Regions from separate parts of the Shewanella sp. MTB7 genome, predicted to be linked through region 1. Evidence: predicted binding sites of a transcription regulator. Region 1 holds the regulator's gene; each other region holds the start of a gene.
What was found. Region 1 encodes sigma-54, which starts transcription at its own class of promoters, with help from an activator protein. Its sites were predicted from a motif close to GTTGGCACGNNNNTNGNNT; they were not measured.

Region 1 (7,772 bases):
ACAAACTATTTTGGCTAAGTATGGCTTTGATGCGCCATTAATTTAAATTATATCTAGGGAGCGACTAGGCTCCCTTTGGTTATAATTGCTAGTGAAGTAAATAGAGAGTGGCTAAACCTAGGAAGGCAAACAGACCAATGATGTCTGTGACCGTGGTGAGTACCATACCGCCAGCGAGTGCAGGATCGATTTTCATCTTCTTAAGCAGTAAAGGAATACATGCGCCTGCAAATCCAGCCACGGTCATATTGATCAACATGGCCCCACCAATGAGTCCTCCTAAAGCAAGATCGTCTTTCCAGAGCCAGATAGCGATAAAAACGAGCACTGACCAAAGGAGCCCATTGAGAAAACCAATCGCCAGCTCTTTACCGATGAGCCAACGGGAGTTACTTTTGCCTATCTGTCCTAATGCGAGACCACGGATCACCAAGGCTAAGGTTTGATTACCGGCAACACCGCCCATACTGGGGACAATGGTCATCAAAATAGCAATGGTTGCGAACTGCTCTATTGTCCCTTCGAACATATTACTGACTGAGGCAGCCAAAAGTGCGGCAAACAGGTTGATGGTTAGCCAAAGTGAACGTTGAAGCGTACTTTTTAATACTGGACCGAAAGTATCTGCATCATCATCCATACCCGCCATTCCCATCATGGAATGTTCGGCATTTTCCCTGATGACGTCGACCACATCATCGATGGTAATACGACCAAGCAGCTGGTTGTCATCACTGATAATAGGCGCTGATATCCAGTCATGACGTTCGAAGAGTTGTGCCACCTCAATGTCTGACATGCCGACAGGAATACCTTCGAGCTTGTCATCCATAATATCTCGTATGGATGAGTTCGGATCACAAGTCAGCAGATCTGCTAGCTCTACACCACCAAGTAATCGGTCCTGTTTATCAACTACATATAAAGTATCAGTGGCTTCAGGAAGATTTCCTCTAATCCTTAAATATCGTAGAATCACATCGATATTGACATCCGGGCGTAGTGTTACTGTATCGGTATTCATGATACTGCCAGCCGTGTCTTCCGGGTAAGAAAGAGCTTGTTCAACCCGAGTTCGATCTTGACTACTCATTGTCTGCAGAACTTGTTTGAACACACTGTCAGGCAGGCTACGTAATATATAGGCGAGATCATCGGTGTCCATGCGAGCGGCTGCTTTTGCAACTCGTTCGGGACTCATCTGTTTTATAAAACTGTCTTTGAGATCTTCACCGAGCTCATCGAGGATCTCACCGGTTTGATCTTGATCGATGAGTTGCCATAAGACCTGACGAGTTCTGGGCGGGGATGATTCGAGAATAAAGGCGATGTCAGAGGCTGCCATATCATGGAGCATATTTCTGACGTGGACAAACATACCGCTGCCTAGGGCTTGAGTTAGCTGGTTTAATCGTTGATCAGTAAGCGCATTATCTAATACTTCAATTGGCATAGCGCTCCCCTCTGAGCTATCTGTATCTAGGGCTAAATACAGATTTACGGTGGTTATATGAAATTTTTGTGATGCTTAGTGGTGAGGTTTAACTAGCTTCATCAAATTTGGCGTCAACTAGGGCGCAAATGGCATCGAGTGCCGCACTTGCATCTTGACCTTCTCCGAGTAGGGTTATGGTTTTCCCTATACCCGTTTCTAACATTAATAGGCCTAACACACTCGCCGCAGAGGCTTTCTTATCACCTTGTATGATGGTGACTTGGGCATCAAATTCCGAAGCAAGTATTGCAAGTTTAGTTGCTGCCCGTGCGTGGAGGCCTAGCTTGTTACAGATGGTAACCTGACGTTCCAGTTTAGTCATTGCTTAATTCACGGTGGCGAGCTTGGACTGTATGTTTGCTTTTGCTAAAGAGTTTAGCTAGCTGCTCTGTGACATAGACAGATCGATGTTGGCCACCGGTACACCCTATTGCAATTGTGAGATAACTGCGATTGTTGCGTTCCAGTTGTGGCAACCAAGTTTCCAGTAGATTCTCAATTTGCCAGATAAACTTATTAACAGTGGGCTGCTGGCTAAGGAAAAGTTGTACTGGCTCATCGAGGCCTGTCATTGGTCTAAGCTCTGGCTCCCAATGGGGATTGGGTAAAAATCTGACATCAAACATAAAATCAGCTTCTACGGGCATACCATATTTGAATCCAAATGATTCAAAGTTAATGACTAACTCTTTATCCACACTGCCTAATAAGATCTCCCTAACTCGGTTGCTGAGATCGTAAATATTCAGGTTTGAGGTATCAATATAATGATCGACAAGTTTAGAGAGTGGTTCTAACAGCACTCTTTCATGATCTATCGCCTCTTTGAGTGAGGTTTTATTTTTTGATAGTGGGTGGAGACGACGTGTTTCACTGTAACGTTTGAGTAGAACTTCATCGCTTGAGTTTAGAAAGAAACTTAATAGCTCAGTACCTTCTGGTAGATTTGAAAGCTGTTTCTCTAACTCTGTTTCGTGCATATTACGAACATCCACACTAATAGCCACAAGGTCTGTGCTATCTTTGAGCTGTTCAAGTAATGTGTCCATAAGTGGCAAAGGTAAGTTGTCGACACAGTAGTATCCGAGATCTTCCAATACCCTGAGGGCGACAGATTTTCCCGAACCGGAGCGACCGGATACCATAACCAGTTTCATTGTGTTATCACCTGATAAAGTTCTGACTCATCTTGTGTTTTTCGTAACTGCTTTAAAATTAGTTTGTCATTAAGCTTTTCTGCCATAGCAGATAAGGTACTTAAATGCTGCTCACATTGATCAGCTGGAACTAATAGTGCAAATAATATATCTACCGGCTGTTTATCAATAGAGTCGAAAGCAATTGGCTCCTCGCACTTTATGAGTACCGCAACGGGTTGACTAATATTGGCTAACCTTCCATGTGGAATGGCTATGCCGTTACCTATACCTGTGCTGCCCATTTTCTCTCTGGCTAAAAGACTTTCAAAAATCTCTTGAGAGGAAAGGTTAGGGTACTGGACAGCGGCAAGATCGCTTATAAGTTCCAGTACCTTTTTCTTACTGCCCGGAGTGGCGCAAGTTGTACATTCCGGCTGCAGGATAGTGCTTAATTCCATCGTTAGTGTTTTATTTGCTTCTCTTTATGTTTAATAACCTGACGGTCGAGCTTATTTATCAGGGAGTCGATTGCGGCATACATGTCAGCATGTTCTGACATAGCAAAAACCTCTCCACCAACAAGATGAAGTTTAGCTTCTGCTATTTGCTGCATTTTCTGAACATTTAAAATAACGTGCACATTATTGATCTGATCGAAATGTCGTTCAAGCTTTGAAAATTTTTCTTCAACATACTGACGAAGAGATGTTGTGATTTCGATATGATGACCTGTTACGTTAATTTGCATAGAAATACTCCTCCGGACTCGATTGTGTTTGAAAGCACGCTCGTCGATTAGAGGTTTACATTGCATATTTAGGTATCTGACTAACGTCACAATGTTTAACCTCAACATATTAATATCTTAATTTTCAAAAATATTCTATAAGCTCTTTCTTTGATTTGATGGTGGTATGAGCAAAGCCTCACGGTACTTGGCTATGGTTCTTCTCGCTACTTTAATGCCTTGTTCAGCTAACAGTAGTGCCATCTTACTGTCACTTAATGGTTTCTGTTGGTTTTCTGCAGCAACTAGCTTCTTAATAAAGGCGCGAATTGCGGTTGATGAACATTCGCCACCGTCGTCGGTACCCACATGACTTGAGAAGAAGTATTTCAGTTCAAAAATACCTCTTGGGGTGTGCATATATTTTTGGGTTGTGACACGTGAAATGGTCGATTCATGCATCTCGACCTCTTCAGCGATGTCATTTAACACCATAGGCTTCATCGCTTCTTCACCGTATTCAAAGAAGCCTTGTTGAAACTTAACAATGCAGTTCGAAACTTTAAGTAAAGTATCGCTACGACTTTCTAAACTCTTGATAAACCACTTAGCTTCCTGCAAGTGTCCACGAATAAACTGACTGTCTGCCTGACTTTTAGTGCTGCGGGCCATGGATGCATAATGTTGGTTTACATTTATTTTGGGTAAGTAATCTGGATTTAGTTCAACTATCCAACGACCTTTTTTCTTGGTCACTGTGACATCAGGGATCACATATTCATCACGGTTTGGTGTTATGGCGAGTCCTGGACGGGGATTCAAGGTTTGAATCAACTCTATTGCTTGCCTTAACTCATCCTCTTTTAGTTTGGTTTTACGCATTAAGAGACGGAAGTCTCGGCCGGCGATAAGATCCAGGTGTTCTTTGATTAACAGTCTGGCGTTATCAATATGAGGCGTTGTGCTAGCGTATTGAGCGAGCTGGATGAAAAGACATTCGCTGAGATCGCGTGCTGCGACTCCAATAGGGTCAAAATGTTGAATACGTTTAAGTACAGCTTCCACTTCATCGAGTTCAATTTCGGGATCGCCCATAGCCTCTAAAATATCGTCAGTATTTTGTGTCAGGTAACCACGTTCATCGACCGCATCAATAATGGCGGTAGCAATGGCGAGATCGTTATCTGAAAATGGGGTTAAATTCTTTTGCCACTCAAGATGCTCAAATAAACCTTCACTGGTTTCACCTTGAAAGGGGAGATCGTCGTCTCGCATTGCACCCGAAGCTGAATTAGGGCTTGCCGTATAGACTTCATCCCAAGTGGTATCCATAGGCAGATCTTCAGGCATAGAATCTTGTGCTAAGGCCTCGGAAGTTTCCAATGTCGAACTGTCTTTTTCGACGACAGTTTCAGCGGAAGCACTGAAATCTGTTTCATCATTTATCTTGGCATCGCTATTGTCAGCTGTTGCGTCGACCTGCTCTTCATCCAACTCAAGTAGAGGGTTGGAGTCTAGTGCTTGTTGGATCTCCTGTTGCAGTTCCAGTGACGATAGCTGCAACAGACGTATGGCCTGCTGAAGCTGTGGAGTCATGGTTAAGTGTTGACCCATTTTGAGCTGGAGTGACGCTTTCATGTACTGCTATTCCCTTCTTTGTACTTATTAAAATGAGAAAGCCTGCTGGAGTTATTTTGGAAGTCTTCGCTTCCTAAATACACTTCATTAGAATGAGTAATATCGATGTATCATATCCATTTTCTAGGGGGGAAATCATTCCCTAGATTAACTATAGCTTGAATTGTTCTCCTAAGTACACCGCTCGTACTTGCTGATTGTCTAAGATTTCTGCGGGTGTTCCTTCGGCAATTAAATTTCCATGACTCACGATATAAGCATGCTCACAAACGTCTAATGTTTCCCTCACGTTGTGATCAGTAATAAGCACTCCAAGACCGCGACTCTTGAGCTGTAAAATGATTTTTTTAATGTCGATGACCGAGATAGGATCGACGCCAGCAAAAGGTTCATCGAGTAAAATAAACTTTGGGTTCGCGGCTAATGCTCTTGCTATCTCTACACGTCGACGTTCGCCGCCGGAAAGCGACATTCCTTGACTATCTCGAATATGAGTAATATGAAACTCTTCCAGTAGATGTTCTAGTTGCTCTTCTCGTGCATTTTTATCAAGTTCATCTCGAGTTTCCAGTACGGCCATAATATTATCTCTGACCGATAACTTTCTAAAGATGCTTGCTTCTTGGGGCAAGTAGCCTATGCCTTTACGAGCACGCAGATGCATAGGATCTAGGGTGAGATCATCATCATTAATAAAGATCCGCCCTTTATCACTTTGAACTAGCCCTACGACCATGTAAAAAGTGGTGGTCTTCCCTGCACCATTAGGTCCAAGTAGACCAACAATTTGGCCGGTTTTGACGGTTAAGCTGACATCTTGTACTACGGCACGGTTCTTATAGCTTTTCGCTAGGTTTACAGCCTTTAACGTCAAAGAGCTCATTTAATCTCCTGAGTGTTTAATGCAGATTCGGCTAGTGTCTTTGGCTGTTCAACTTGTGCTTCTGGCTGAGCTTTTGAAGGAGCGGGTTGTGTCTCTGGCTTTGTGTCTTCTTGATAACTTTCAGGTTGAATTATAGTGATAACACGATCATTACCTGTGCTCTCGGCAATGAGCTGTTGTTTAGCAATGTTATATTGAATTTGATCGCCTGTAACTTGACTGCCATCTTGCTCAAGTGTCGCATTGCCCTTCAAGATAAGCGTGCGCTTAGATAGTTCGTAGCGGATCTCTTTGGCACTGGCATGTGCCGGACGGCCATCTTCCATTATTTGTGAGTAGGTTGCCGGATTACCTGTGGCAACCAAAATACGCCCACCAGAGCCCTCTTTGGTGAAAGCTCTGAGCATATCAGCATGTATTCTTACTGAGCCTTGAGTCACTTCAACTGGGCCATTAAATATGATTTGATTATTTTTAATATCAGCTTCTTGACTTGCCGCAGATATTTTAACTTCTTGTCGTAAATCATCAACTTTTGCTAAGCTACTAAAGCTAACTAGGCAGAGTAAAGCTGTGATGACACAGGTATTTTGTTTCATATATTCCTTCAATTTGACCTAATAATTGTCAATTATAATCACCTAGGTACTTGAGCACTCTCTAGGTGAGGGTAACTATTGTGCTGAATATGTGCCATTAACCTGGCTGGTCAATTTAACACTTTCTGCGTTGAGATCGGCATACAAGCCAACCCCCTTAATAATAAAGTCACTACCAGTAATGTAGATCTCTCTATCGGATGTCATGATCATAGTATTAAGATCTAACTCTAGATAACTGGTTTTTATTGATTGAATTGGTTCTTGCGAGTTTATAGCATTGATAATAACATTGTTCTCGAGTATCACTTTACCCGAACCTTTATTCATGGTGCCTTTTGTCGATTGCAGCTGCCATTGAGCCTGACCTTGTTCAGGGTACACCAGATAGATAGGATCGGTGAAGTAGGTCATGTTCTCTTCTTCAAAGTGTTCCATATGCTTAGCGCTAACTCGACTGTTAACTAAGCCTTGTTCATTGTATTCAACACTTTTAAGATTATCTGCGATGTAATCAGGCCGTGAGCTAACATCGATAGTTAACGCTGTCTCTCCTCGTTTGGATTGCACTTGCCAGTAGAGCAGCAAGGCAGTGCCAAAGAAGACGATAATGGCCAGAGTGACTCTATTCATATACTCATTCCATGAGCTGTTTCGAACTTATTCTGACTAAGAAGCAATAAGTCTGTCAACTCACGCAGAGCCCCATGACCGCCTTTAATCTGGGTGACAAAATCGGCTCTTTGTTGAACGTATGGGTGACCGTCAGCCACACATACCGATAATCCTACTTGTTCCATCACTGGTAGGTCGACCATATCGTCGCCGATATAGGCAACCTCTTCGGGATTCACCTGATATAGAGACAGCAGCTCCTCATAGGGGACCAGCTTGTTATCGACACCTTGATAGATGTGAGTGATCCCAAGTGCAGTCATGCGGTCTGCGACGATTTTTGACTTTCTGCCGGTAATAATAGCCACTGGAATATTACTAGTGAGCAGAGATCTGACTCCATAACCGTCACGGGTGTGGAAGGTTTTAAGCTCATCGCCAGTATTACTCATGTAGACTAAACCATCGGAAAATACTCCATCAACATCACAAATTAGGAGTTTGATTTTTCTGGCTTTTTGCCAAACAGTATCCTCGATAGGACCGTAAAAGCCTTGGTGTGACATATTAAAGAATCTCCGTTGTCGCAATACCATGCATTTTCATTGCATGGAGAAAGTCGTTTTGCCATCAGGTTTAAGGTGGCTTATATTGGTTAAAAGAGGGCTTGAGCCCT
Region 2 (7,772 bases), 130 kb from region 1:
TTTTTAGCCTGTTAGCTAATATGTTGTGAACAATTAAAGCTTTGGCGCTACTGTTTTTTTCAACCAATCAACCAACAATTTAGATTCATACCGAGTCGGTTTATCATTAATACGACCAACTGAATGCATAAATCCTAAATCCGTTAACTTTTCAGCGCCAGCCATAATCGTCTTACCGTCCTGAGTCACTGTATAAGTAAAGGTAATACGCGGAGGATAGATATCTTTCACCACGCGCATATCATGACTGCTTGCGCCAAATGTAGGCCTAACATCTCCTGCAAGATCGAGATTAGTGACTTGCAGTTCAAGTTTTTGATTAGGCTTTAATACTTTAACGGCCTCTTTATTTAGGTTCTTGGTCAAGGTTTCAAAAGTACGCATCTCGTAACGTGATTGGATATCTCCCACAGCTTTAACATCACGAAAACTCTTAGGATCTTTCCACTCTATTTTAACCATTCCATTTTCAGTGACTGGGTTTTCAACAACATCGGTAGCCGCAAACACGGCACCAGAACTCATGATCCCCACTAATAATAAATATGTTACCTTCATATGAACCTCCAAAGATTATCGGACACAAAACGACTGCCTTAAAGTTTACGATTAATAACCTGAATACCCACTTAATGCAAAACAATTAGTGCCTAGCCACTTGTCTAGTTCAATAAACTGACAGAATGATAAAAACAAGAAGTAGACGTATTCAAAAACAAAAAGCGAGCTGTTCTCGCATTTTGTTTTAATGGCTAAATGACTTAATTAGAAAGGGAAACGTTGGCTCAATTGAGGATAGGTACTTTTCAATAACTTCTTCTTAGTTGAGAACTTCTTTCCTTGAGGGGTCGCCATACCAGAGGGAACAAAAGGCAACTCCTCACCGCTTCTATCCTCAAATATTTGTCCTGCAATAAGATCATACTCATCGAGAAAAGGATAAGCATAACCATCTTTTTCAGGCCACTGTGACAATGTGCCTAACACATCAGGAGCTTCGATTGCTTTGTCATACCACTCTTTGCCTAATGAGATCAAAAAGCAGCGAAACTCAGCGAAGGCATATTCAGAGTCACAGCCAGTGATAATATAGGCAGCACCCCACATCGACCAAAAGTAAGAGCGACGCATTTGCTGACCAAATATTTTATCAAACTCGACTAACTCATCATCACTAAATGGTTCAAGCTTAGCTCTTAAATTATCGGCTAAACTGATCTGATCTTGCTCCGGTGTTGCTCTCGTTACCAGTAGCCAAAACTCTGCTTCGGTCATATCTATCCCATCAATGTAAACTCGCCCCTATTCTAACTAATTCACTTCACCAGAGCAGTAAAATTATCCCTCTTAAGCCAGACAAACTAACTTTGACACAATCGGTTGATTTTTTTACACTCCCCCCAATATTTAGCCTGACGAGTTATGCAATGAAAAAACCTACATTAGCCCTCAGCCTCATCATGATCCTGTATGCAGCGCTTGCGGTCGTTGCAACATGGCGGGCCATCAATATCCAAGTGTTCGATCTCTTTTCATTTGGTGTTGTGCCGGTTTTATTTGGTTTACTCTTAAGAACTAGCTGGGCGGGTATCGCTTTTAAAGTCTATTTAGCGATCCAAACCTTAGGGCTAACAGCACTCGCTGGCACTGCCATTATCGCCTACCAAATATCTCCGCAAGATGTAAAAGTGGTATTCAACAATATTGAGATACCGGTGTCTTTAATCGCAATCACTGCTAGCCTAGCTTTAATATTTCAATTTTGGGTCGCTTTTTCTAAATCCACCAAGAGATACTTAGCACTCACCTCAGAATAAAACGTCTATAAAGTTCGCGAACTTAGCTCTGATATTGGCTAACAATCAGCCAGAGAACACTTTCTGCACAGATTTTAGCCTTAAAGAGGCAAGAAGCGGCTTAAAGCTCTTTTAATATCAGATATCTTATGGCATGTTAGTGACTGCAATTACTACAAATACTGTGTGATTGGTATAATTTAATCTACGGAAAGAAGAGACTATTCAAATGAATAAGACTGAACTTGTTGCAAAAATGGCTGAGCGTGCAGAACTGACTAAAACAGAAGCTGCTCGTGCACTAAAATCTTTTGAAGAGACGGTTACAGAAGCGATGAAAAACGGTGATAAGATTTCTATCGTTGGATTTGGTTCTTTCGAAACGTCTAATCGCGCTGCACGTACTGGCCGTAACCCACAAACGGGTAAAGAGATTCAAATCCCTGCCGCCACAGTACCAAAGTTTAAAGCGGGTAAAACACTGAAAGACAGCGTTAACTAAACACGCCTTTCACCGTTTTAAATAAAAACCTCCTGATGGAGGTTTTTTTGTGTCATTTTCTTTAATAACGCTCCCTTCTCTCAATCTTCAAATTTATTGGTTGCACCAGTTAAGTGCGACTTTGCATCAATATTAACCAAAATACAGCATAAGTATCTATTACCAAATACAACTTACTGATATTAATTAATAAAAACATTGGCACATTACTCGCTTATCTATTCTTAATATCTACTGCAGTAAATTCATAAGCCGCAGAGGTATGATTATAAATAATGGGGAATTAAAGATGAGATTAGCACTAACAAGTACACTATTGGCTTCAAGCATACTAACCAGCTTTGGTGCATATGCCGACGTTACCGCAAATATAGGTGCAACGTCTAACTACCTTTGGCGAGGCGTAAGTCAGACCCAAGATGCTGTTGCTGTGCAAGGAGGGATAGACTATGAGCATGACAATGGTTTTTACCTAGGAACTTGGGCTTCAAATGTAGATTTTGGCGATGCCACCAGTTATGAGTTAGATTTTTACACTGGCTATACTGGCAGTATCGGTGAAGAGTTTGGGTATGATATAGGTTACCTTTACTATGCTTATCCTGACAGCGATTCAAATATCGATTTTGGCGAGCTCAAAGCCACTGTGAGTTGGAAATGGTTTAACTTGAGCTACTCACATGTCGTCAATGCAGACAGCGATGTAGCAAGTGAGCCATTAGACAATAAAGACATGGGCTACTTTGACGCAGGAGTGAGCATCCCTCTCTCTGATACGCTATCAATTGCACTGCATTATGGATATTCTACCGATGATATCGTGACCGCTTGGTTTGCAACCAGCCACTACTCTGATTATTCAGTATCTCTTAATAAAGAAACCAGTGTAGGAGACATTAACTTTATGATCAGTGATACCGATCTGAATGGTGATGATCCCAAAATAGTTATTGGATACAGTTATAGTTTCGGCTTATAAACATTTTATTCTTTCAATATCACAAAACTTGAAACTGTGACATACAACAGGGTGAGCCTTGACCTAACAAGCGAGTGCTCACGCTAAGCAATCACAATAACCATTTGAATTTTAATTATTTAATTGAACTATAAAATAAAAAACAGCAACAAGATTAATTTATACATCATCTATAAGAATTGTTAGCTAGATCCCACTTTTTCTCAGTGGAGCCTGATATCTTCCTCATCAGCGCTTACTAATATGCAGTTTACATTCCCGTTACCATCTTAGTGAATATTTAAAACCTAAAGCGTGAACAAATAACCAATCCCGACATGATTTCAAATGTCATTTTTACCTATTAGCAAATGAAAGATGCCAAAGGTATTTAACAAGTAAGGAGTTCGTTATGGCTCAAATGATTGATCTTGCGCCCGACGATGCAGAAATAGAAGCCATCGCTCAACCGTCTAGCAGAAGAGAGATGGATGATATAGTACACCGACGTGCAATAAAGAAGCGTTTAGAAGATCTTCTAGCAGATGCTGAACTACAACGTGCCATGGGTGGAGATTTTTACTAATCCACCTTTTGATGACTGAATCTAGGCAGTGACCTAGATTCAGACATAATATCAAGAATCACTTATCAGATAAATTCCCAAACAACTCACCGTTCTCTTTTATCATTAACATTTTTATCAGATAAAAAAATACCCCGGAGTGATCACTCTGAGGCATTGTTATTGGTAAAACCTAATTATCTAACTCACTCGATAACGATTAATAACCTCATCATCTAGCTCTATTCCTAAGCCCGGAGCATCAGACACATACACGTAACCATTATCAAAAGGTAAGCGGTTTTTGACTAAGTCGGTAAATAGCGGACTATCACTCTGTGAATACTCCATTAACGTGCCATGTTCGCATGCAGCTAAGAAATGCACTGACGCTGCCAGTAAAATACCAGTACTAAAACCGTGTGGCACTAACTGGGTACCGTGCATTTGTGCAATATCATAAATCTTTTTCATTTCGGTAATACCACCACAACGGGTGATATCTGGCTGCACAATATCCACATTTGATTTTTGTAAGAAATCACTGAACTCATAACGTGTTGTTAGTGACTCTCCGCCCGCCAGCTTTTGTGGTATTTGACCCGCAAGCTTAGCGTAACTATTCATATTGTCAGCCAGTACTGGCTCTTCAACCCAGTTTAAATTAAACTTCTCTAAGCGTTTGCACATAGCCATCGCATGGCCACAGGTGCCCCACCTAGAAGCAAGATCAATTTGCACTTCAATATCATCACCAACTGCTTCACGCACATGACGGACGATTTCATAATCTGTGTCAGGGTCGGTACCAAATACACCACCACCAAACTTAATACTAGTGAAACCTTGCGCAACTAATGACTGAGCGATGGCGCGGTTATCTTCAGGTTTATCCGCTGGAATAAAGGTACCGTATGCTTGAATTTTATCGCGATACTTACCACCAAGTAACGTGTGTACAGGTACATTATAAAATTGACCAGCAATATCCCACAGCGCGATATCAATCGCACTAATAGCATGAATGCCTGCACCGCGACGGCCCATATAGTTTGAAGCCCAATACATCTTGTTCCACAGTCTTTCAATTTCTAATGGATTTTCACCCAATAATAATGCCTTAAGACCGTAGCAATATAAGTTCGAGTTCGGTGTTTCAATACAGGCTTTAACCACTTCAGGTGAAGAATCAGCCTCACCAATACCCACTAGACCTGTATCCGTAATTACTTTAACGATAACCGCATCTTCACCCCAAGTGCAGATTTCATCCACTGCTGGTACGCGTAAGTGGATCACTTCTATATCGATAATTTTCATTATTTTGCCTCATCAAAATTGTGCGTGGTTAAGAATTTCTTCAACCCAAAAATACAAATAACTAGAACAATGGTAAATGGCGCAGCAGTTAATGTAACCGCGATCTTTAGGGTCGATAACGATGCATTGATATACAGCATGGCTAACGGTAGTAAACTTAACATGATGCACCAGAATAGACGTAACGAACGAGTTGGATCTTGACCTTGGGACAAGTCTTTAGTGGTTACCGCAGCAACCGTAAATGCGGTAGCATCAAGATGCGAAGCAAGAAACACCATCATTAACACAAAATAGAAAACAGATAATATTGAGCCAAATGGTAAGTTACTAATTAACTCTGCCACCGCATAATCACCGCTTACCGTATTTAATATTTCAGGCACGTTAATGACGCCGGTATTAAACATATCCACAGCGTAACCACTTAAACTGCCAAAGAAGAACCAACAACCACCACAACCACCTGCAATCAGACCTAAAATGACTTCACGAATGGTACGACCCTTAGAGATTCGGGTAATAAAGATTGCCACACCTGGCGTGTAAGTTAACCAATAGAGCCAATAGAATACGGTCCAATCTTTATTGAATGTTCCTTCATTCGTGGCGTCAGTAAACAAACTCATCTCAACAAAATTACCTATGGTTAAGCCCACTGTATTGACGAAGAAGTCGATAATGAATCCGGTATCACCGAGTATCAGTACAATTAAACCAAACACAAATGTCATGCCACATGCCATATGGGCAATTTTTTGTAGACCTTCGCTAATACCAATATATGAGCTTAAGGTGAACGTTAACGTCACCAAACCAAGCAGTAATACTTTGAAAGAAATACATTCTCAAAACCAAACAGTGAAGACAAACCTGTGGATACGGTACCAATGGTAATGGTTGTGGTTAGAATTAAACCGCCAAAAGTCGAAAAAAGGAAAATTAAATCAAGCACTCGACCAGTAATACGACTTGCCATTCCGCCATCTTTTAAGCCTGTAATCGATGACACTAATGATGATAAATTTAAACCCTTGCTGCGATTAACATGGAAGTGATAAGCCATGGTAATAGACGCTAATGCATAAATAGCCCAAGGTGTGATCCCCCAATGGAAAAAGACATAGGACAAACTATGACGCAACGCTTGATTACTTTCAGCGGTGATATTTAAACCGATTGAATTATAGTAATAAGCCCACTCCATAAATGCCCAATACATGGTGGCCGAGCCTAAACCTGCACAGATAAACATGAATATCCAACTCATGTTTGAATACTCAGGATCACCTTCACCTAATTTGATCGTGCCATATTTACTTGCGGCAATAAAAAGCACAATACACACACACGCAAATCCAAGTAGTTGGACAAATGAACCAATACTATTGGTCAAACTTGCGAACATACCGACAGCAGCTTCTTGTGAGCTTTCTGGATACAACATTAATAATACAATTAATGAGAAAACGAACAGTAAGCTAACGCTGATCAAGAATAGATCATTCTTTGATGACGGTGGCGATATTGACAAACTAGTGTCTGTAGCTTGTATGGTCATTATTGTGCTCCACAAATTTAAAGATAAGCATTCGTTATAATTAGAGTGCTATACGAATTGGCGTGGATTTTTTACGATTACTTAAGTAGGATCAAGCAACCATTCTTTATACCTCCATAATGAATCATTATGCGCAGTTCAAAAAAAGAGCACTCATTATTGCGTACCCCTCATTTCGCATGGCTTTTAGCCTTTAAGTCCGTAGCAGAAAAGCAAAGTTTCACGTTAGCAAGTCGTGAACTTCATCTTACCCAACCTGCGGTAAGTCAACAGGTGGCAAAACTCGAAAGCCTCTTTAACGTTAAACTTTTTTTTAGAGATTCAAAAAAGGTCGTGTTAACTGAAGCTGGTGAGCAATTATTGTCGCAAATTGAGACACCATTTAATCGACTGATGAAAGTCGTGGAAACGTTTCAAAAAGTCAGCGACTCATGCTTACTTAATATCGAAACTGAACCTGTTTTCAGTCGAGTGCTAATCAGCCCTGAGCTCCCTAAATTTCTGGAAGAGAATCCACAAATATTATTTAGACAAGTACTCACCACCCATCATCTTGATTTTTTATCAGAAACTGAAGTAGCCATCAAATGGGGCGATGGTAAATGGGATGGGGTTGATGCCCAATTTCTCTGTGGACTTGAATACGTACCTGTTTGCTCGCCAGAATATAAAGCAAAAATGAACATATCGAGCTTAGAAGATTTAAATCGTACGACTTTGATCCACGAACGTGACTACAACGATTGGAAACACTGGTTGAAGTATTACCCTGTTGCAGGACTTAATCTCGATCAAGGTCATGTAATAGGTGAGTCGGATGTGGTCATGTCGATGGCAGTTTCTGGTATCGGGGTGGCATTATGTGGCTATGATTTAATTAAAGAACATCTGCAATCAAAAAAGTTGATTATGCTGTTTCCGGATCTCAAAGTTAGGCACCACAAAGCCTATTATATTTTAACTCGCCGCCATCATGAACTTTCTGCACAATCCAAATTATTTATTGCTTTCTTACATCAAATTGTATTAAAAAACGCTCGGATTTATTAATGAAATAAGTTCGGTTAAGC
Region 3 (7,772 bases), 3.1 Mb from region 1:
TAATCGAACAGTGAAACAGACCCTACTTTGCTAAACACACTTGAAACTGCATTTAAAGCCAACTGCTGTTTCTCAAACTCCGTAATCGCCGATGCGTAATCAAGGTCTTCCAACATAGAGAGAGTCGAGCTATTCACTAACTTTTCCTCTACATGTTGCGTACTGTAACTGTCTAAGCTTTTTAGGCTGTTCCCTGTTTCGCTTCGAGCAATACTTAATTGATTGACACCACTATCAATATTATTCAATATCTGTGCCAACTCAGATACACCTTGCGGTGTATTCACTTTATTTGCATCTTCGATTAAGGCAATCGCTTGATTTATGGTGTCAAAAATACTCACCTCTGATTGAGGCGTAATTGAAAAGCTATCGCCATTCGCTGGCAAGCCATCTAACTTCACTTCCATACCATTGAAAGAGACTGGATTAGCAGGATCGAAACCGACTTCCGTCGTCACTAAAGCAGAACTTGAATCCCTAACTTCAAGATTTGCTCCAACCATAGTGAAGGTATAAGTATCTTCAACATAAGTAGCTTGACTGGTGATTTTTGCACTATCTACTGAAAAATCACCCACTTGACTAGCCAGATAATTGGCGCTGTAATCTCCCAGTCCACTAGGTGCATTCATAAATGCCGTGTCACCAGGAATGTTTGTCGCGACCGTCACTCCAGACGCAATAACGGATTGACGTGCTCCATTGTCACCGCTGTATACGATATCTCCTGCGTTATCAAAAGCAAAAGGCTGCTGACCAGTTTGATTACCACCAAAAATATAATTACCTGATTCATCTCTAGTATTCGCTACAGCAAGAAGCTCTTCTAAAGTGCCACGCAACTCATCGGCAATCATTTGCCGCTCTGAAGTCGACATACCACCATTGATTGCACGGATCACTTGCTCTCGTGTTGAAGCCACTAATGTTTCAGCAGTGCCCAGTTTACTTTCACTCAAACTAAGACGATTATTGGCATAGTCGATATTTTTCATAAATTGATCGACTAAGGCATTTTGCTGATTCAGATTATCGATACCAAGGGAGGCAACAGGATCATCCCCCGCTGTATTAACTCTTTTACCACTCGAAAGCTGATCTAAAATCTTACTCGTAGACGTTTGCTTATCTAACACGCTATTGATAGTTTGGTTAAACATCTGTGAAGTTGAAATTCTCATATTCTCCTCCCCTATCGAACTGAATTAAATAAAGTGTCGAAAATCTCTGAAGCTGTGGTCATGATTCTTGCTGACGCTTGATAAGCTTGTTGAAATCGAATTAAGTTGCCAGCTTCTTCATCAAGGTTAACTCCTGACTCACTCTGGACTCGATTGTAAGCTTGAGAAAACACAGCTTCGGCCGATCCAACGGCTACCGATGCGGCCTTGGCTTTACCGCCGATAACTAATTTAGTGCCTTCATATACATCAGCTAATGTTGAGCCACTAGTATTAGAGCCACCAGTGTTCATCAATTTAGCTTCACTAAGTTTGGCCATTGCCACAGCATTGCTGTTATCCCCTTCGGCAAAAGCGAAATCAAATGTGAAACTCTCTGTAGATGTGGATGTAGTGTTAACATTGAAACTAAAACCATTACTGGTGATTGTCGGTGGTGTATAAGGCGCTGCAGCACTCACTAACGTACCGGATGCATCGAATACGGTAAAAGTATTGCCGACTGGGTCTATCTGATACGTCAGCTCAGATCCAGTCAGAGGAAGATTGGCGTTATTTCTATCTATGCTGACAATTTCAACCTGAGTATTTCCAGAGTTAGCGGCTCCGACAGTAATATTCGGGCCGGCAGCGGCGATCCCTTTCGGATCGGTCATCTCAACTTTTATACCTGCTGCAGCCCCCGCCGAAGGGCGAATTTCAAATTTATCACCATCGGCAAACGCACCTGAATCGATGTGAATCGAAAAACCATCACCACCATCAAGTTGAGTGCCATTTAAAATCAGCGGCGTGACGACACCTGTGCTCGTATCTTTAAGCTCGTATGTTGCAGGAGTGGTAAAAGTCAGATCATAACTTGACCCGTTTAATGCGGAAGTATCATCAATGTTAACCCTAAGGTTTACATTCCCTGTATTGGTACCAAACCCACCGACACGGCCAACTGACATACTAGGGTCATTAATATCAGTAAAGATATTTTTACCCAGCGCACCTGAGAGATCAAACCCTTGAGACTGGGCTTGATTAAATGCATCCGCGACACCTAAAGCAAGTTGGCCTATTTCAAGTTGAGCTTGTACTAACGTATCATCACGAAACTCAAATAAAGCACCAAGCTGACCACCCATCTGTGTAGGGTCAATCACCATGGTCGCCGAACCTGCAGAACTCGTCACTCTCAACTCTCCAGGATATGGATCACCCACAGTTGTCCCGATTGACATAGACACTTCACCGGAGACTAACATCACAGCCCCCCCTAACATGACGCTTTTTGCCCCGGTATCTAAAGGGATCACGTTAACTTGTGAGTACTGACTCAACTCCTGAATCAAAGCATCTTGTTTGTCTAGTAAGCTCATGTCCTCGCCTTGGGACTTCATTAACTCCTGATTTATATGACCTAACTCTTTACCGATCTCATTAATACGGTCGGTGATACCAGAGATCTGATCATTAGTTTGTTTCATCTGGCCATCTAAATGAGATTGCATCTGATTCAAACCACTGGCAAGCTGATTTGCCGAACCTAATACGCTCCCTCTGATCCCAAGATCATCAGGAAGATCCGCTAAACTATTTAATCCAGCAAATAGATCATTAAGACCTTGAGGAACAGACTTACCAATTTGTGAAAATAGTTGATCCAACTCATTTAACTTAACTTGAGAGGTCTGAGCCCCACTAACACTGGTTTGACCTATTCTCAGCTCTCTGGCTGCATAATCGTTATAAATACGTTTAACATCAGAGATGTAGGTTCCAGCACCATAGAAATTGCCACCAAGTTGTTGATTATCTAGACTGGATTGTTCTGCGACTTGCCTGTGATAGCCTTGAGTATTGGCGTTAGTAATATTATTACTGGTCACTGCTAGTTGAGACTGAGCAGCCAACACACCGGTCCGTGCGATATTAAGAAGATCCATACCCATTACTTGGCACTCCTAAGCTGCTGGATAATGATAAACAGAGTTTTCATTGTGCTTCCCTAGGTAAAACTGCTTGTATCTCTGAAGAAAGCGACTTCATTACCTTCATCACCTTGTCTGCATATTTCGGATCAGTGGCATAACCAGCATCTTGTAACGCCTTTATAAATTCATTTGGATTGGCTGCTTTCTTCATTGCCTCTTGATAGCGAGGTCCTTCAGAGATGAAGCTCACAAAGTCATCAAAACTTTGTTTAATATTATCGTACACACGAAAATCAGCTCTTTGTTGTACAGCGATCCCTTGGTCGAACTCTAACGTTTTGACTGCGGCTTTATTTCCCTGCCAACGATTATCAGCCTTGATGTTAAATAAATTATTGCTTGAATCGCCGCTGGGTCGTTTCACCATCTTCTGGCCCCAGCCTGTCTCCAACGCAGATTGAGCGATGAGTACTTCGGCTTGAGTTCCCAATGCAGCAGCAGCTTTTTGGGCATGGGGATAAAGTTGAGCCACAAAGTCATTGCGGTCATTGAATGTCATATTCGAATATGGCACCTCTGACGGCAATTGTTTGCCTGATAAGACAGTTTGTAGCGGATCACTTGCCGCTTTCTTATGGGACTCAGATTGTGGGCTGGATTGAGACTCAGATCTTGCAACACGACTCATCACCATCGTCTGCTCAATACCGCCACCAAGATTGCCATCATTACGTAATACCGATGAAGGAGTAACCTTGCTGGTCTCTGGAGAAAGCTGCTGTATCATCAAATCTGCGAGCCCTAACATCCCTTTATCCGAGAGATTCAAAGACATCTGTTGATCATGCATCTGTTCATAAAACTTGGTGTACTGACTATTCATTGGGCTGTCAGATTCAAAAGCAGCATTAGCTTCACGCATACTTTTCATTAGCATCTGTACAAAAATACCTTCAAACTGTTGAGCGACCTCTTTCAAAGCTGCCTTATCATTTTTTTGGGCTTTAGCTCTAAGGGAATCTAGACCTCCAAGGTCCAAAAAGTGAGAAGAATTTGACAGCTTTTCCATAATGTATTCCAGCTATTGCGACAATAAATAGACGTTTATAACTACATAATGCAAAAGACATACCAGTTATCTAAGATAATTCTCGTCCTGTTAATGTTCTTAAAATCTCTCCTTCAGAAACATTAAAGGCCTAGTCGATAAACTAAGCCTTTAGATTGGAAGATAATGATTCTAATTAAGATTAGATTATAATGAGCTCGCCATGTAAGGCTCCGGCAACTTTCAATGCTTCTAATATCGCGAGCACATCCGATGGTGCAGCTCCGACCAAATTAACCGCCCTGACCAACTCATCGAGAGTCGTACCGGGATTGAACATAAACATACGGCTGTCTTCCTCTTCGACATCCACAGTACTATTAGCCGTCACCACTGTTTGCCCGCCAGCCAGAGGATTGGGTTGCGAAACCTGAGTGGCTTCAGCAATCGTCACCGTCAGACCACCGTGAGTCACCGCCGCAGGCAGCAAACGAACACCTTTACCGACAACTATCGTGCCTGTACGCGAGTTTACGATCACTTTTGCCGATTCAGTGGCGGGTTCTACTTGAATATTCTCAAGAGTGGCAAGAAAGGAAACACGTTGTGAAACATCCCTTGGTGCACTGACTTGAACTGATGCGGCATCCAGAGGCCTCGCCATTCCTGGACCAAGCAGTTCATTAATGGCATCGGCTAATCTCTTCGCCGTCGAAAAGTCTGCACGGCGCAGGTTAAATGTGAGGTGATCACCCGTTGAAAATGGTGTGATCACGGTTCTTTCCACAATTCCACCGTTAGGAATACGACCCACTGTCGGTGTATTTTGAATTACTTTAGACCCGTCCAACCCCTCAGCACTAAAGCCACTGACAACCATACTTCCCTGCGCAATGGCATACACATTGCCGTCAACCCCTTTGAGGAAAGTTTGCAGTAATGTGCCTCCTCGCAAACTTTTCGCCTCTCCTAAACTTGAAACCGTAACGTCAAGAGTTTGACCTGGTTTAATAAATGCGGGCATTTCAGCACTAACCGCGACCACGGCAACATTTTTAATTTTTGGCCTTAGGTTATCCGGCAAATTAATGCCGAAATTTTTCAGCATAGTTTTAAAGGTTTGTTCTGTGTAAGTTGTTTTCTCGCCAGTTCCAGGCAAACCGACAACTAAGCCATAACCTATCAATTGGTTCGTTCTCACACCTTGGACATTGGCAATATCCTTTATCCTCTGTGCTTGACTAGTACCTGAAACTAACAGCAAAACAAATAGATAAAATAGTTTAAGTTTCATTTTCATTCCCCTTAGAAAGGCCACCAACTGCCCATAAAGAAAGAGCTTAACCAGCCCACTTTTTGAACCTCGGCAAAGGTCCCCGTTCCACTGTACTGGATCCGTGCATTGGCGACGCGTGGAGAGTCGATAGTATTATCTGGACGTATATCCTGTGAACGAACAACACCAGTAAGGCGTACAAACTCATCACCGTTATTAATGCTTATCCATTTTTCGCCACGAATGACTAAATTGCCATTATTCAATACCTGCATTACATTTGCGGAGATACTGCCAGATAAGCTATTACTTTGATCTGCATCAGATTGCCGTTTAGTGTTCATACTGTCTGAATATTTCAAATCGATAGGTTGCCCACCAATCGTAATATTACCACCACCTGCATAGATAGGATCCAAACTTAAGTCCGTGCCTTTTTTAATCTCATTGTTAGCACTTTTCTTTGCTTGAGTCTGCTCCATTAGGATCACCGTAATGATATCACCCACCTTCAAGGCTTTAATATCTGAATAGAGGCTAGATGCTCGACTGTCCTGGTACATTGAACCTGTTGCCGCAATTTTAGTCGGTGGAGCCTCTGGGTAAACCGGGGCATAATAAGGGTCGTCTGCAATGGGTTTTCTCCCCGTTGAACTACAGCCTACTAATGCTGGCATAAACAATATTATCAATATGCCCCAAAGCAATAACTTATTCATGTCGATGCCTCTACAAGTTTTGATTAACATATGACAGCATTTGATCGACAGCAGAGATAACCTTAGAGTTCATCTCATAAATACGTTGACTCTCTATCAAGTTCACCAGTTCTTCGGTCACATTAACATTCGATGTTTCCAATGCTCCCTGACGAATGGCTCCCATACCATCTAACGAGGCAGTTCCCTGAATGGGTGTGCCACTGGCTCCCGTTTCAGTATATAAATTCTGACCCATAGGATCTAATCCACTTGGATTAATAAAGTCGGACATAGTTAACTGACCAACCACCTGACTCTCTGCAGTACCCGGCGTTTTAACTGAAACTTCACCCTCAGCAGAAACCGTAATACCTGTTGCATTATCCGGAATTGTAATTGAGGGCTGAACCACGTAACCGGAACCAGAAGTCACTATTTGCCCCGTATCATCTAAGGTAAATTGTCCATTTCGGGTATAAGCTGCGGTCCCATCTGGTAACTGGATGTCAAAAAAACCAGGCCCTTCAACCATCAAATCTAAAGAGTTATCAGTGGTGAGCATGTTGCCTTGAGTAAACACTTTTTGCGTGGCAACCACTTTTGTCCCCGCACCAATATTAAGACCGTTAGGCAGCTTAGTATTTGATGCGCTCACACCGCCAGCCTGATTGACGGTTTGATATAAGAGGTCTTCAAAAACAGCACGACTTTTTTTATAGCCAACGGTACTGGCATTAGCCACATTATTGGAGATCACTGAAATGTCTGTTTGCTGGGCATCTAACCCAGTCTTACTTATCCATAACGCCGGATGCATAATATATCTCCTAGCTAATGCGCATTAACGAAGCTGATGCTTGGTCCATCTCTTCAGCAGTTTTCATCATTTTGACTTGCATCTCAAATTGACGTTGTATACTAATCAAAGACACCATCTCATCGACAGCATTCACATTACTGCCTTCAACAGCGCCACTTTCAACACTAACAAATGGATCTGCGGGTGCTATCTCTCCTGACATCTGTCTGAATAGACCATCAGCACCTCTCATCATGTTTTGATCGCCTGGGTTAACTAACTTAATTCGACCCACCTCTTCAATCACTTCAGCTGTTGCCCCTAATGGCCTTACCGAAATAATGCCATCTTGAGCTATTTCAACTTTCTCAATAGGAAGCGGTAGTACGATAGGACCGGAATCCCCCATTACTGGGTTTCCTCTGTCGTTACGTAATAAACCAGAGGTATCAAAACTTAAACTCCCGGAACGAGTATATGCTTCACCCCCGTCGGCACCTTGCACAGCAATCCAACCACTGCCATTAACGGCAATATCAAGATCCCGTCCAGTCGTCTTAATCGGACCAGAAGAAAAATCTGCCGATGGGCTCTCTGTCATTGCAAATACTCGGGTTGGCAAACCTTCACCAAAGGCTTGCATCGAACGGGCTTGTGCCATACTGGCTTTAAAACCATCAGTATTGGCATTGGCTAAGTTGTTCGCACGAACCGCAAGCGAATTCATATTCTGCTTAGCGCCGCTCATCGCGACGTAGAGTAATTTGTCCATCCGCTCCTCCGTCAATCTTTCACTTAATTCTCTATATTAAATAATATAGAGCAAATTACGTGCCAATTAG
Region 4 (7,772 bases), 3.0 Mb from region 1:
CTTTGGCTATAAAGCTGTATAGCGTAGGCGTTTACTTTATCTCTTTTCTCATATCTCTTATTTCTACCTGATTTCCCTGCTTTGGAAGAGTTTTCAATAACGCCTTTCTGCTTAGTGATCTCTGTCTGTAGCTTTTGGTAGTCTTGATTAGCATCAATGAACTGACGTTGAGTGAAGAGGTTGAATAGCAACTTGGCAGGTTTTGTCATGCCAGCTAACTGACAGGCGATTGCGGCATGGATAATTTCAGCACTCTCTTCTGATATGTCATCAGCTAGCGTTGAAAAGGCTAACTGCTCCTCTTGGGGGAAAGCGTCTTTCAGTGTTGCAGCATTGGCAAACAGTCTAATCTCTTCAATATCGTCACAAGGTTCAGAATCTGCCAAAGAGTCAAACATGAGATTAAATATAGCGGCAGCTTCTTGTTGCTCTGATTCCAGTATTGGCTGGCTAGCGTCAACTTTTGCTAATTCCTTAGCAAGTGTTTCCTCTGTTGTGTCTTCGGGTAATAACTGTCTAACTTGTGAGTCAGTTTGAGTGAGCGAGTCAAACTTCTGAAAGGTATCTATGAACTGTTGTTTGAACTCTTGTTTGGGCTCTTGCTTAAGCTCTGGGTTTGGATTCTCGGTAGAGTCGAGTAGGGCGGCTAATTGTTGTCGTGCCGCTTCGGGCATTTCAGGGATGAGTCGTGCCAGTTCAGTTTGGAGATCTGCTTCTTTGGGCTTTGGTTTAAGTTCTGGTTTCAGTTCTGAGCTGACTTTTGAAGTGTTGACCGATTTTTGAGTGCTCATTAAATACGACTTCCATGTTATCTCGTAAAGAGAAAACTATTAGAAATGGAGCGATTTGTCTATAACTGAGTTTAATGCAGTAAAACGAGGGTTATTTGAAATGCTTATAAATAAAAGTGCTAAAAAAGCACATTCCTGTGGTGATACAGGGGTGACTCAAGATTGTTAATAAAATGTTAACCCGTTGAATCTAATAGGAAAATAGGCCTATTTGGTCTCCCCACAGGGACTCGAACCCCGATCGATCGCTTAGGAGGCGACTGCTCTATCCTGTTGAGCTATGGAGAGACGGGAGTGATTATACTGGTTTTTTCCTCGATGAAAAGCCTTTAAATTTAGTTGCTTATTTCTTATTCAAAAGCTTCGTTTGTTGGTCATCGTTAATCGTTAGCTAGGCGTTGATTAAATCAGCAAACCGTTTGCTTGTCTGTGGTCAAATTTTTATCGCGATATCATTAACCTGAACATTATAGGCTGCTTTCTGATCTACAAGAACAGCGGTGGCGGTATCTTGGGTGACTTGATCTATTTTGACTGTGGCTCGGCTTTTGCCGACGACTGCGCGCATCTTGTCAAAACGGTCGGGAAAGTTTTCTTGCAGGACTAACTGGAAGGAGTCACCAACACGTATGCCATGGCGCCGGCCTAGGTTGATTATCAGCCGGTCATGTTGTTTGGCGACTATCTGACCAAGAATGGGGCGACAGCTTAAACTACGATCTATATCTTGAATGGCTTGAAGTAGTACTTTATCAATATTATTCCCATAGGCAGAGTTCCAGAATCGGTTTTGGTTTGAAGGCACGGTCTCTTGGCGTTTAAACTCCCACGGCGCTGATGAGGTGTAATCTTGGCTCCAGATCTGTTCGCCACTTATACCATGGTATAGGGAAAGTCTGAGTTGAAATTGTCGGATAGGATCACTGCTCCAGAGTCCCAACATGTGATTTTCTGCTGGATCTGTTGAGATATCGATAATTTCAGGTAGCAGCACGTATTGGCTATCGGTTATTTCGCTGAGCCAACTAGGAAGTCGATACCCTCTGATATCGACTAAGGCTTGTTCTATATCTAATCGCTCGTTTGCATGTAAGTGAGGGAAACTACTGTTTGATGCTTGAGTCAATGTATCGCTAATGCGTACAGACAGTGCTTTTTCAAAGAAGCCGATGTTGCCGTAACGTAACTGGGTTCTGTCGTTAATCAAGGATTGGGGGACGAGGATAGCAGCTTTTAGCGACTGACTTTCACACTGGGCCTGATGTGAACTAGCGCCTATTACATCGACTCTGATCATGACGGTCAGTTTATCGCCTTCAATCAGTTCGTTGATTAACTCTACTTTAGCGGCTTGAGATTGCTGCTTTATTGAGAAACTGTCTTGGGTTAACTGGCCATTATTAACCGTTTGTGTGCTGGTAAAGCTGGCTCCATTTTGCAATGTTGCATAGGTAAGAGCCTGATGAATGGCATCTTCACGAGCTTTGGTCACATTGCCATCGACGATATTCGACTCTCCTTTGACCACGACCCAGGCCCCGATTGCTAACTGCGAATAGAGAGAGAGACAGGTAAGGAGAAGCAAGGCTACAAATTTCATCTTTTATCCATTTATCCTTGTAGATGCAGTGTTAATGTATCTATCGACATAAAAATGACAGTTGATTCACTGATAATAAGTTATAGAGAGTATTAAGCAATAAATGTGCCTTTATGGAGTCATTACGTTCTTGAAAAACACCGCGAGTCTAAGTGGGCTGATTAGATATTCATAGCAAGTTGAATCATGCACATGAAACAACTGAGGGGACGCTAAGTTCAACTCTGCATTGAACTTAGCAAGTGAAGGCTAATCTTGATTTACCAGTGTGAGTAATTTTTCTGCAAGCCAGGTGTAATACTTGTCATTACCGTGGATCCAATCATGATTGCCATCATCATATTCAATATCTGACAGATAACTCTGAGGATCTGACACCTCTTGATCAAAGATGGCAGCAGCATTAAAAAAGGTGATGCCGAGTTGACTCCACACATATTCCATTGCATAAAAGTATGAGTAGATTATGTTTGTCATCGACTTTGATTCTTTAAAATATTGACAGAAAGGCGGATCGGATACCACGATCACTCTATGTCCATGATTGTGAAGTTTTAAAAGGATGGATAGCTGATCGGTTAAATCATCGTTGAAGTAATCGACAAACTCTTTGGTGGTGATTTCAGCGACTCCCTCAGGGTATGTTTGTTCCAACCATGTTGAAAATCGCGAGATGTTTTGGTGTGTCTGCATGCCAAGGTTGGTGATGATGGTGGAGTTCGCCGTGGTTTTATCCTGCAGGTGATTGTTCAAGTTATTCAATATTCTTGACCATAGCTTTCTCGATACCGCACTCTCCAGTGGGACAAAATATTCGGCATCGCACATGGCAAATTTCTTTTGTGAGAATCCGGAGCCATTCATCACCATACCGCCACAATGTTGGATATCTATCTTGCTAAATGCAGTGGACAATTTACCCATGTGGCTGTCACCAAACAGACTAATATCAATTTTTTGTTGCTGTGTTGGGTTTACTTGCAGCTTCATTGCGGCTTCGAGTAGCTCATCTTCGCATACCACTTCATCACTGCTCGAGACGTTTATTCCGGACTGTAGAGTGTTAACTGTTTTTTCTTGAGGTGATATGACATGAGTCGTTTTATCAATAACGGAACGAAAGTGCTGCATGACATAGTTAACCGCTTGAGGTGTGACCGATCTAAGGTTTTTCTCAAATCTAAAATCTCCTGCACCGGGAACGGTGATGATTTCGTAGGAGGGGAAGTAAGAGAAATCAACATGGTTATCACTCAGAAATCCCGCCACAGTGCGTAACAATGATTTAGAATGTTGATTGGCTACCATAATATGCTTGTTTGTCATGGTTGCTGTGAGCGGGACTGGTGAAACGGTCAAAATGATCTGAATTTGGGGGTTAATAGATTTTAGCCGGGTAGCAATCTCTTCTAAATCGGTGCGGATCTCTTCATAGCTGAAATTATGGAAGGTATAAATTGAGTCATCAAATAGACCTGATACCACTCCTGGGCAGCTTGGGTAATAAACATCACTGTTATCTTTCCATGCTTCGGTTAATCCAAGGGTAAAAACCAGTAGGTCTGTCGCTAATATCGTCTTTCGCATCTCATTTGATGCCGCGAGCCTGGCTGTAACTAACTCGGCTTGTGAGTCGAAACCTTCTGGATTAAAGCTGGGTCTCAAAAGATCGAAATATATACTGTTATGGGTGTAGACCGCACTATTGATGTCGAATGACTTATCGTTATCACCCATATCAAACCACTGCAGAAGGCACCTTGGAGTGTATAGGTTGCCAAATGCAAAACTGGAGATTTGATTCGTTTCAAGTTTACTTTGATTAAACTGGTAGCCACCACTGTTGAGCCACTTACCAACATGTTGAGCAAAACAAGATCCAATTGAGGATATCCTTGGGTTCTTGATCGCTATATCAATTTGATGCAGTTGGGTGAACTCCTCTTGTCCAAGTTCGATACTGGCTACGGCAGTCCGCCAGAAGGCGTATTTCCCCTGATTATTATAAGGGGTGGAATCGGTTCCCTGCATAATGTTATCTCCATACTTTTGAATTCGACTGTGTCGTTTTTGTGGCGCTTCGTTTCCTTATGGTTAATAAAGCAATTTGTGTGCCTGTAAGTCAGAGATAAGGGATGATAGAAAGATAAAGAGCTGTAAAGTTATGTTCGCTAGGGCCGATAAAATGCTATTACAGATATTTAGTTTCTTTGGGCTAAATGGGATGACTCTTTTACTTGGCTTGATACTTGCTGTTTCTTTAAGAAATAACCGATATTGGTTTAGTGTATGTCATTAACTTTGCTGATTTAGCCATCAGTGTTGTTTATTTTTCGTTTGTTTAATTTAGGGTTTAGCCATGCGTATCATACTGCTTATCTTCTTTGTCTCGTTTCTTAGCAGTTGTGCTCAAGTTAAGCACACAACTAAGTCTATACTTGATGACGGCAATCGATTGCCGTCAAGTTCGGCAATTAATCACATGTCTGAGCAAATAGTAAATGAGTTGGTGAGGCAAAATGATGCTCTACGGTCTAATCAACCTTTGTTGGTGTCAACGCCTGTATTGTTGGCAGATCTAAATAAAACCAACGCAGTGGGTCTTCAACTTCAGCAAGGTTTGACTGCTGCGATGCATCAACATCAATTCAGTTTGGTCGATATTAGTGTGGGCGAGAATATACGTGTGACTCCTGAAGGTGACTTTATATTGACAAGAAATTGGCAACAGTTGCCAGCAGATATCGCCGTTGAACATGTGTTAGTGTCCACCATGAGCATGAGCAGCGAAGGCATGGTCGTGAATGCTAGAATTGTTAATATAACCAATAACCGGGTTGTTTCGGCTTCCCAAGCGAGTTTTGGGCTCACGCAGTTACCTGGTTATTTAAGGTCTTCAGAGAAAGTGGTATCTCAAGATGGTTTGCTTTACCGAAATAACCATATGGGAATGCAAGAGGTGCAGGTGATTGGAGGTTTGAAATGAATAGATGGTTAATATTGATGATGCTTGCACTATCGGGCTGTGCCTCTGATGATCGATACATTGAGTGGGAAACTCAACAACCAGAAAGTTTTCCTAAACTCACTGCAATAGGTTACGCGAGCTTGGATTCTCAACCATCAAAGGATAAGTCACAACGTGTGTTGATGGCGATGCAAGCATCTAAAATCGCTGCATACCGTGAGTTAGCTGAACAGGTGTATGGCCAGGAGTTGTCTGCCAGCAGTCAGGTGAATGATTGGATGTTGACCGATAACACCATTCAAGCGTCAGTGACAGGCATTATTAGAGGGGCGAAAGTGGTAAAAAGTTACCCTGCTGGTGAGCATTATGTGACTGAGTTGGAACTGGACTTTTCTCAGGTTTGGGCGCTATACCAACAAAATAGCAGACCTCAGAAAATAAAGAGTGTGACCTATTTTTAAAGACCGTTTTTAGTATTTCAGTGGCAAGTAATCTCTTGCCACTTTTTTATCACCCGCATTACACGAGCCTATCAGGTGTCGAATTTCTGACGATTACCATTGCTTTCATTAATTTGAAAGCCTGAATGACGTTGAGTTGACTAACTATTGAGTCAGCTTGGTGCAATAGGGAACGATTCAGGAGTGATGAAATTAACCGATAGTCCAGTGAGAACTCGTGCTTTGTAGAGCCATAACCTCGTTCAGCTTGCTAAGCCTTTAAGTTGTTGCCTAATGAGGATATGGTTGAAGTCTTGCCTTTGTCATTATAGGTTAGACTCGACGCATTTCGACTCACTTGCAGAGCTTGAGCGAAGCGATTAACGCTGGCAATATTGAGCTCGATTAAGCTGGTATTTTCTATATTAAGTTGCTGGCATTCTGCGAGTTTTGTTTTGGTAATATCTACCAGCTCAATTAAATGAGGATCAGATGACAAACTCGCGATATCAGGTTGAGATGACAAGTTGTCATCGTTGGCCTTAAGGGCATCAAGTAACTTAGCTTTACTGGAAGCGAGAGAAAGTAAAAGCTCTGCATCTTGATTAACTAGTGCGCTTTTTTCTTCAGAGATCGTTACTTTTAACTCTTGTAATAGCCGGTGTTGTTTTTCAATGATGATAGATAATTGACTCATAAAAACTAGTTAAGATCCTTAAGTTCATTTTCAAACATAGCAATATTACTCGCTAATTTTTCTGGATCAACTTTGTAGCGACCTTCTGCGATAGCAAGCTTAATTTCAGCTACTTTCTTCTTGTCGACTTCAGGAATATCACCGAGTTTTGATTGAATGTTTTGCAATTGCTGAGCTTTGGAAGTGATTGAAACTGAATCACTTTTTGGTGGAGAACTAATTGAACTCGCATTGCTATTTGTCTGGTTTGCTTGGGGATCGGTTTTATTCGCCGATGTTTTGCCAATATGAGAGTTTGCAGCTGTATTTACTTGTTTAATATTAATAGCCATCATTAGGCTCCAGCAGTAAAAAAGGAAGAACATACCCATATATCGGCAGTGATGGATAGAGCTTTAGTAAATTTTTATTGTTATTACATTCTAACTTCAACTTCACCGACACCGATCACTGTAGCATGTAGGCTTTTATTGGAATTCGTGTTCTTGATACGGATTCTATCACCTAAATTGCCATCACGTAGTGCTTCACCTACTGTTTTTATCACTAGAGTCCGTGAACGTGCGAATATGGATACAATATCACCTTTGCAAACAAAGCAGAGGTTGTTACTAAAAATAGGTTGGTTAGGCGGAATTCGCCGTTTTACTCGCGTACCGATAACCTGTTCGACAGTATCAAATTGCTGTCCCCTTAAATAGGTTTGGTCTACATATTGAACTGAAACATCGCCACTAGAAAGTAGATCACCAGGCCCTAAGGTTTCTCTTGCTACGACAACCGGGTAAAGAATGTCGACACGAACGGAGAGAAATATCTGCCAAGGATAATCCAGCTGCGGGCTATCACAACTTATTTTAACAGTATTTGTTCGTTTTATTGCCCTATTTGTCGCGAGTTCTGCTTTTATTGGTGGTAAACATAAAGGTGGGGTAAGACGGGAGTCTAAGCTCTGGGGGGTAATTTTAATCTTAGCTCCATCAGCAACATTTATCTTTTTCTCTATAACCTCTATAGCTAATTTAGATATGGCCGATAAGCTGGGTATACTAGCCTGACTTGCGCCAAAGCTCGGTATAGAAAAGAAAACCGTAAATAAAATGAGTATATTTTTTATTTTCATAATGAATAGACTAGCTTGATTCACTAGATTACACCTATACTTTCGTAAAGACCGAGATTTTACATTTCTCAAATCGAGAGAATGAGTCAGAAACTTGACTAATTCAGTGGTCTGGTTGTGAGGTCTATCTACTTAAGCAATTAATATGCCTAT

Region 2: the regulator sigma-54 is predicted to act here: its motif matches at 2,496-2,514, upstream of HWQ47_RS24540 (TorF family putative porin).
Region 3: the regulator sigma-54 is predicted to act here: its motif matches at 4,224-4,242, upstream of flgJ (flagellar assembly peptidoglycan hydrolase FlgJ).
Region 4: the regulator sigma-54 is predicted to act here: its motif matches at 4,492-4,510, upstream of HWQ47_RS09130 (GSCFA domain-containing protein).

The regions. Positions count from the first base shown of each region.
Region 1 is NZ_CP085636.1:5,486,108-5,493,879, reverse strand. Features, by position in the region: gene HWQ47_RS23990 (molybdate ABC transporter substrate-binding protein) at 1-46, shown strand, start outside; gene mgtE (magnesium transporter) at 89-1,453, opposite strand; gene HWQ47_RS23980 (HPr family phosphocarrier protein) at 1,542-1,817, opposite strand; gene rapZ (RNase adapter RapZ) at 1,810-2,652, opposite strand; gene ptsN (PTS IIA-like nitrogen regulatory protein PtsN) at 2,649-3,092, opposite strand; gene hpf (ribosome hibernation promoting factor) at 3,095-3,382, opposite strand; gene HWQ47_RS23960 (RNA polymerase factor sigma-54) at 3,518-4,999, opposite strand; gene lptB (LPS export ABC transporter ATP-binding protein) at 5,151-5,882, opposite strand; gene lptA (lipopolysaccharide transport periplasmic protein LptA) at 5,879-6,481, opposite strand; gene lptC (LPS export ABC transporter periplasmic protein LptC) at 6,557-7,114, opposite strand; gene kdsC (3-deoxy-manno-octulosonate-8-phosphatase KdsC) at 7,111-7,662, opposite strand.
Region 2 is NZ_CP085636.1:5,619,740-5,627,511, forward strand. Features, by position in the region: gene HWQ47_RS24520 (DUF3016 domain-containing protein) at 34-558, opposite strand; gene HWQ47_RS24525 (DUF4240 domain-containing protein) at 766-1,275, opposite strand; gene HWQ47_RS24530 (hypothetical protein) at 1,428-1,817, shown strand; gene HWQ47_RS24535 (HU family DNA-binding protein) at 2,026-2,298, shown strand; gene HWQ47_RS24540 (TorF family putative porin) at 2,588-3,277, shown strand; gene HWQ47_RS24545 (hypothetical protein) at 3,669-3,842, shown strand; gene HWQ47_RS24550 (mandelate racemase/muconate lactonizing enzyme family protein) at 4,023-5,141, opposite strand; partial or broken gene HWQ47_RS28150 (BCCT family transporter) at 5,141-6,702, opposite strand; gene HWQ47_RS24565 (LysR substrate-binding domain-containing protein) at 6,832-7,752, shown strand.
Region 3 is NZ_CP085636.1:2,169,937-2,177,708, reverse strand. Features, by position in the region: gene flgL (flagellar hook-associated protein FlgL) at 1-1,184, opposite strand, end outside; gene flgK (flagellar hook-associated protein FlgK) at 1,196-3,124, opposite strand; gene flgJ (flagellar assembly peptidoglycan hydrolase FlgJ) at 3,168-4,175, opposite strand; gene HWQ47_RS09205 (flagellar basal body P-ring protein FlgI) at 4,357-5,448, opposite strand; gene flgH (flagellar basal body L-ring protein FlgH) at 5,460-6,149, opposite strand; gene flgG (flagellar basal-body rod protein FlgG) at 6,160-6,948, opposite strand; gene flgF (flagellar basal-body rod protein FlgF) at 6,959-7,702, opposite strand.
Region 4 is NZ_CP085636.1:2,156,649-2,164,420, forward strand. Features, by position in the region: gene HWQ47_RS09115 (hypothetical protein) at 1-791, opposite strand, end outside; tRNA gene HWQ47_RS09120 (tRNA-Arg) at 1,004-1,079, opposite strand; gene HWQ47_RS09125 (flagellar assembly protein FlgT) at 1,225-2,391, opposite strand; gene HWQ47_RS09130 (GSCFA domain-containing protein) at 2,641-4,422, opposite strand; gene HWQ47_RS09135 (FlgO family outer membrane protein) at 4,751-5,377, shown strand; gene HWQ47_RS09140 (LPP20 family lipoprotein) at 5,374-5,820, shown strand; gene HWQ47_RS09145 (flagella synthesis protein FlgN) at 6,071-6,496, opposite strand; gene flgM (flagellar biosynthesis anti-sigma factor FlgM) at 6,502-6,828, opposite strand; gene flgA (flagellar basal body P-ring formation chaperone FlgA) at 6,912-7,619, opposite strand.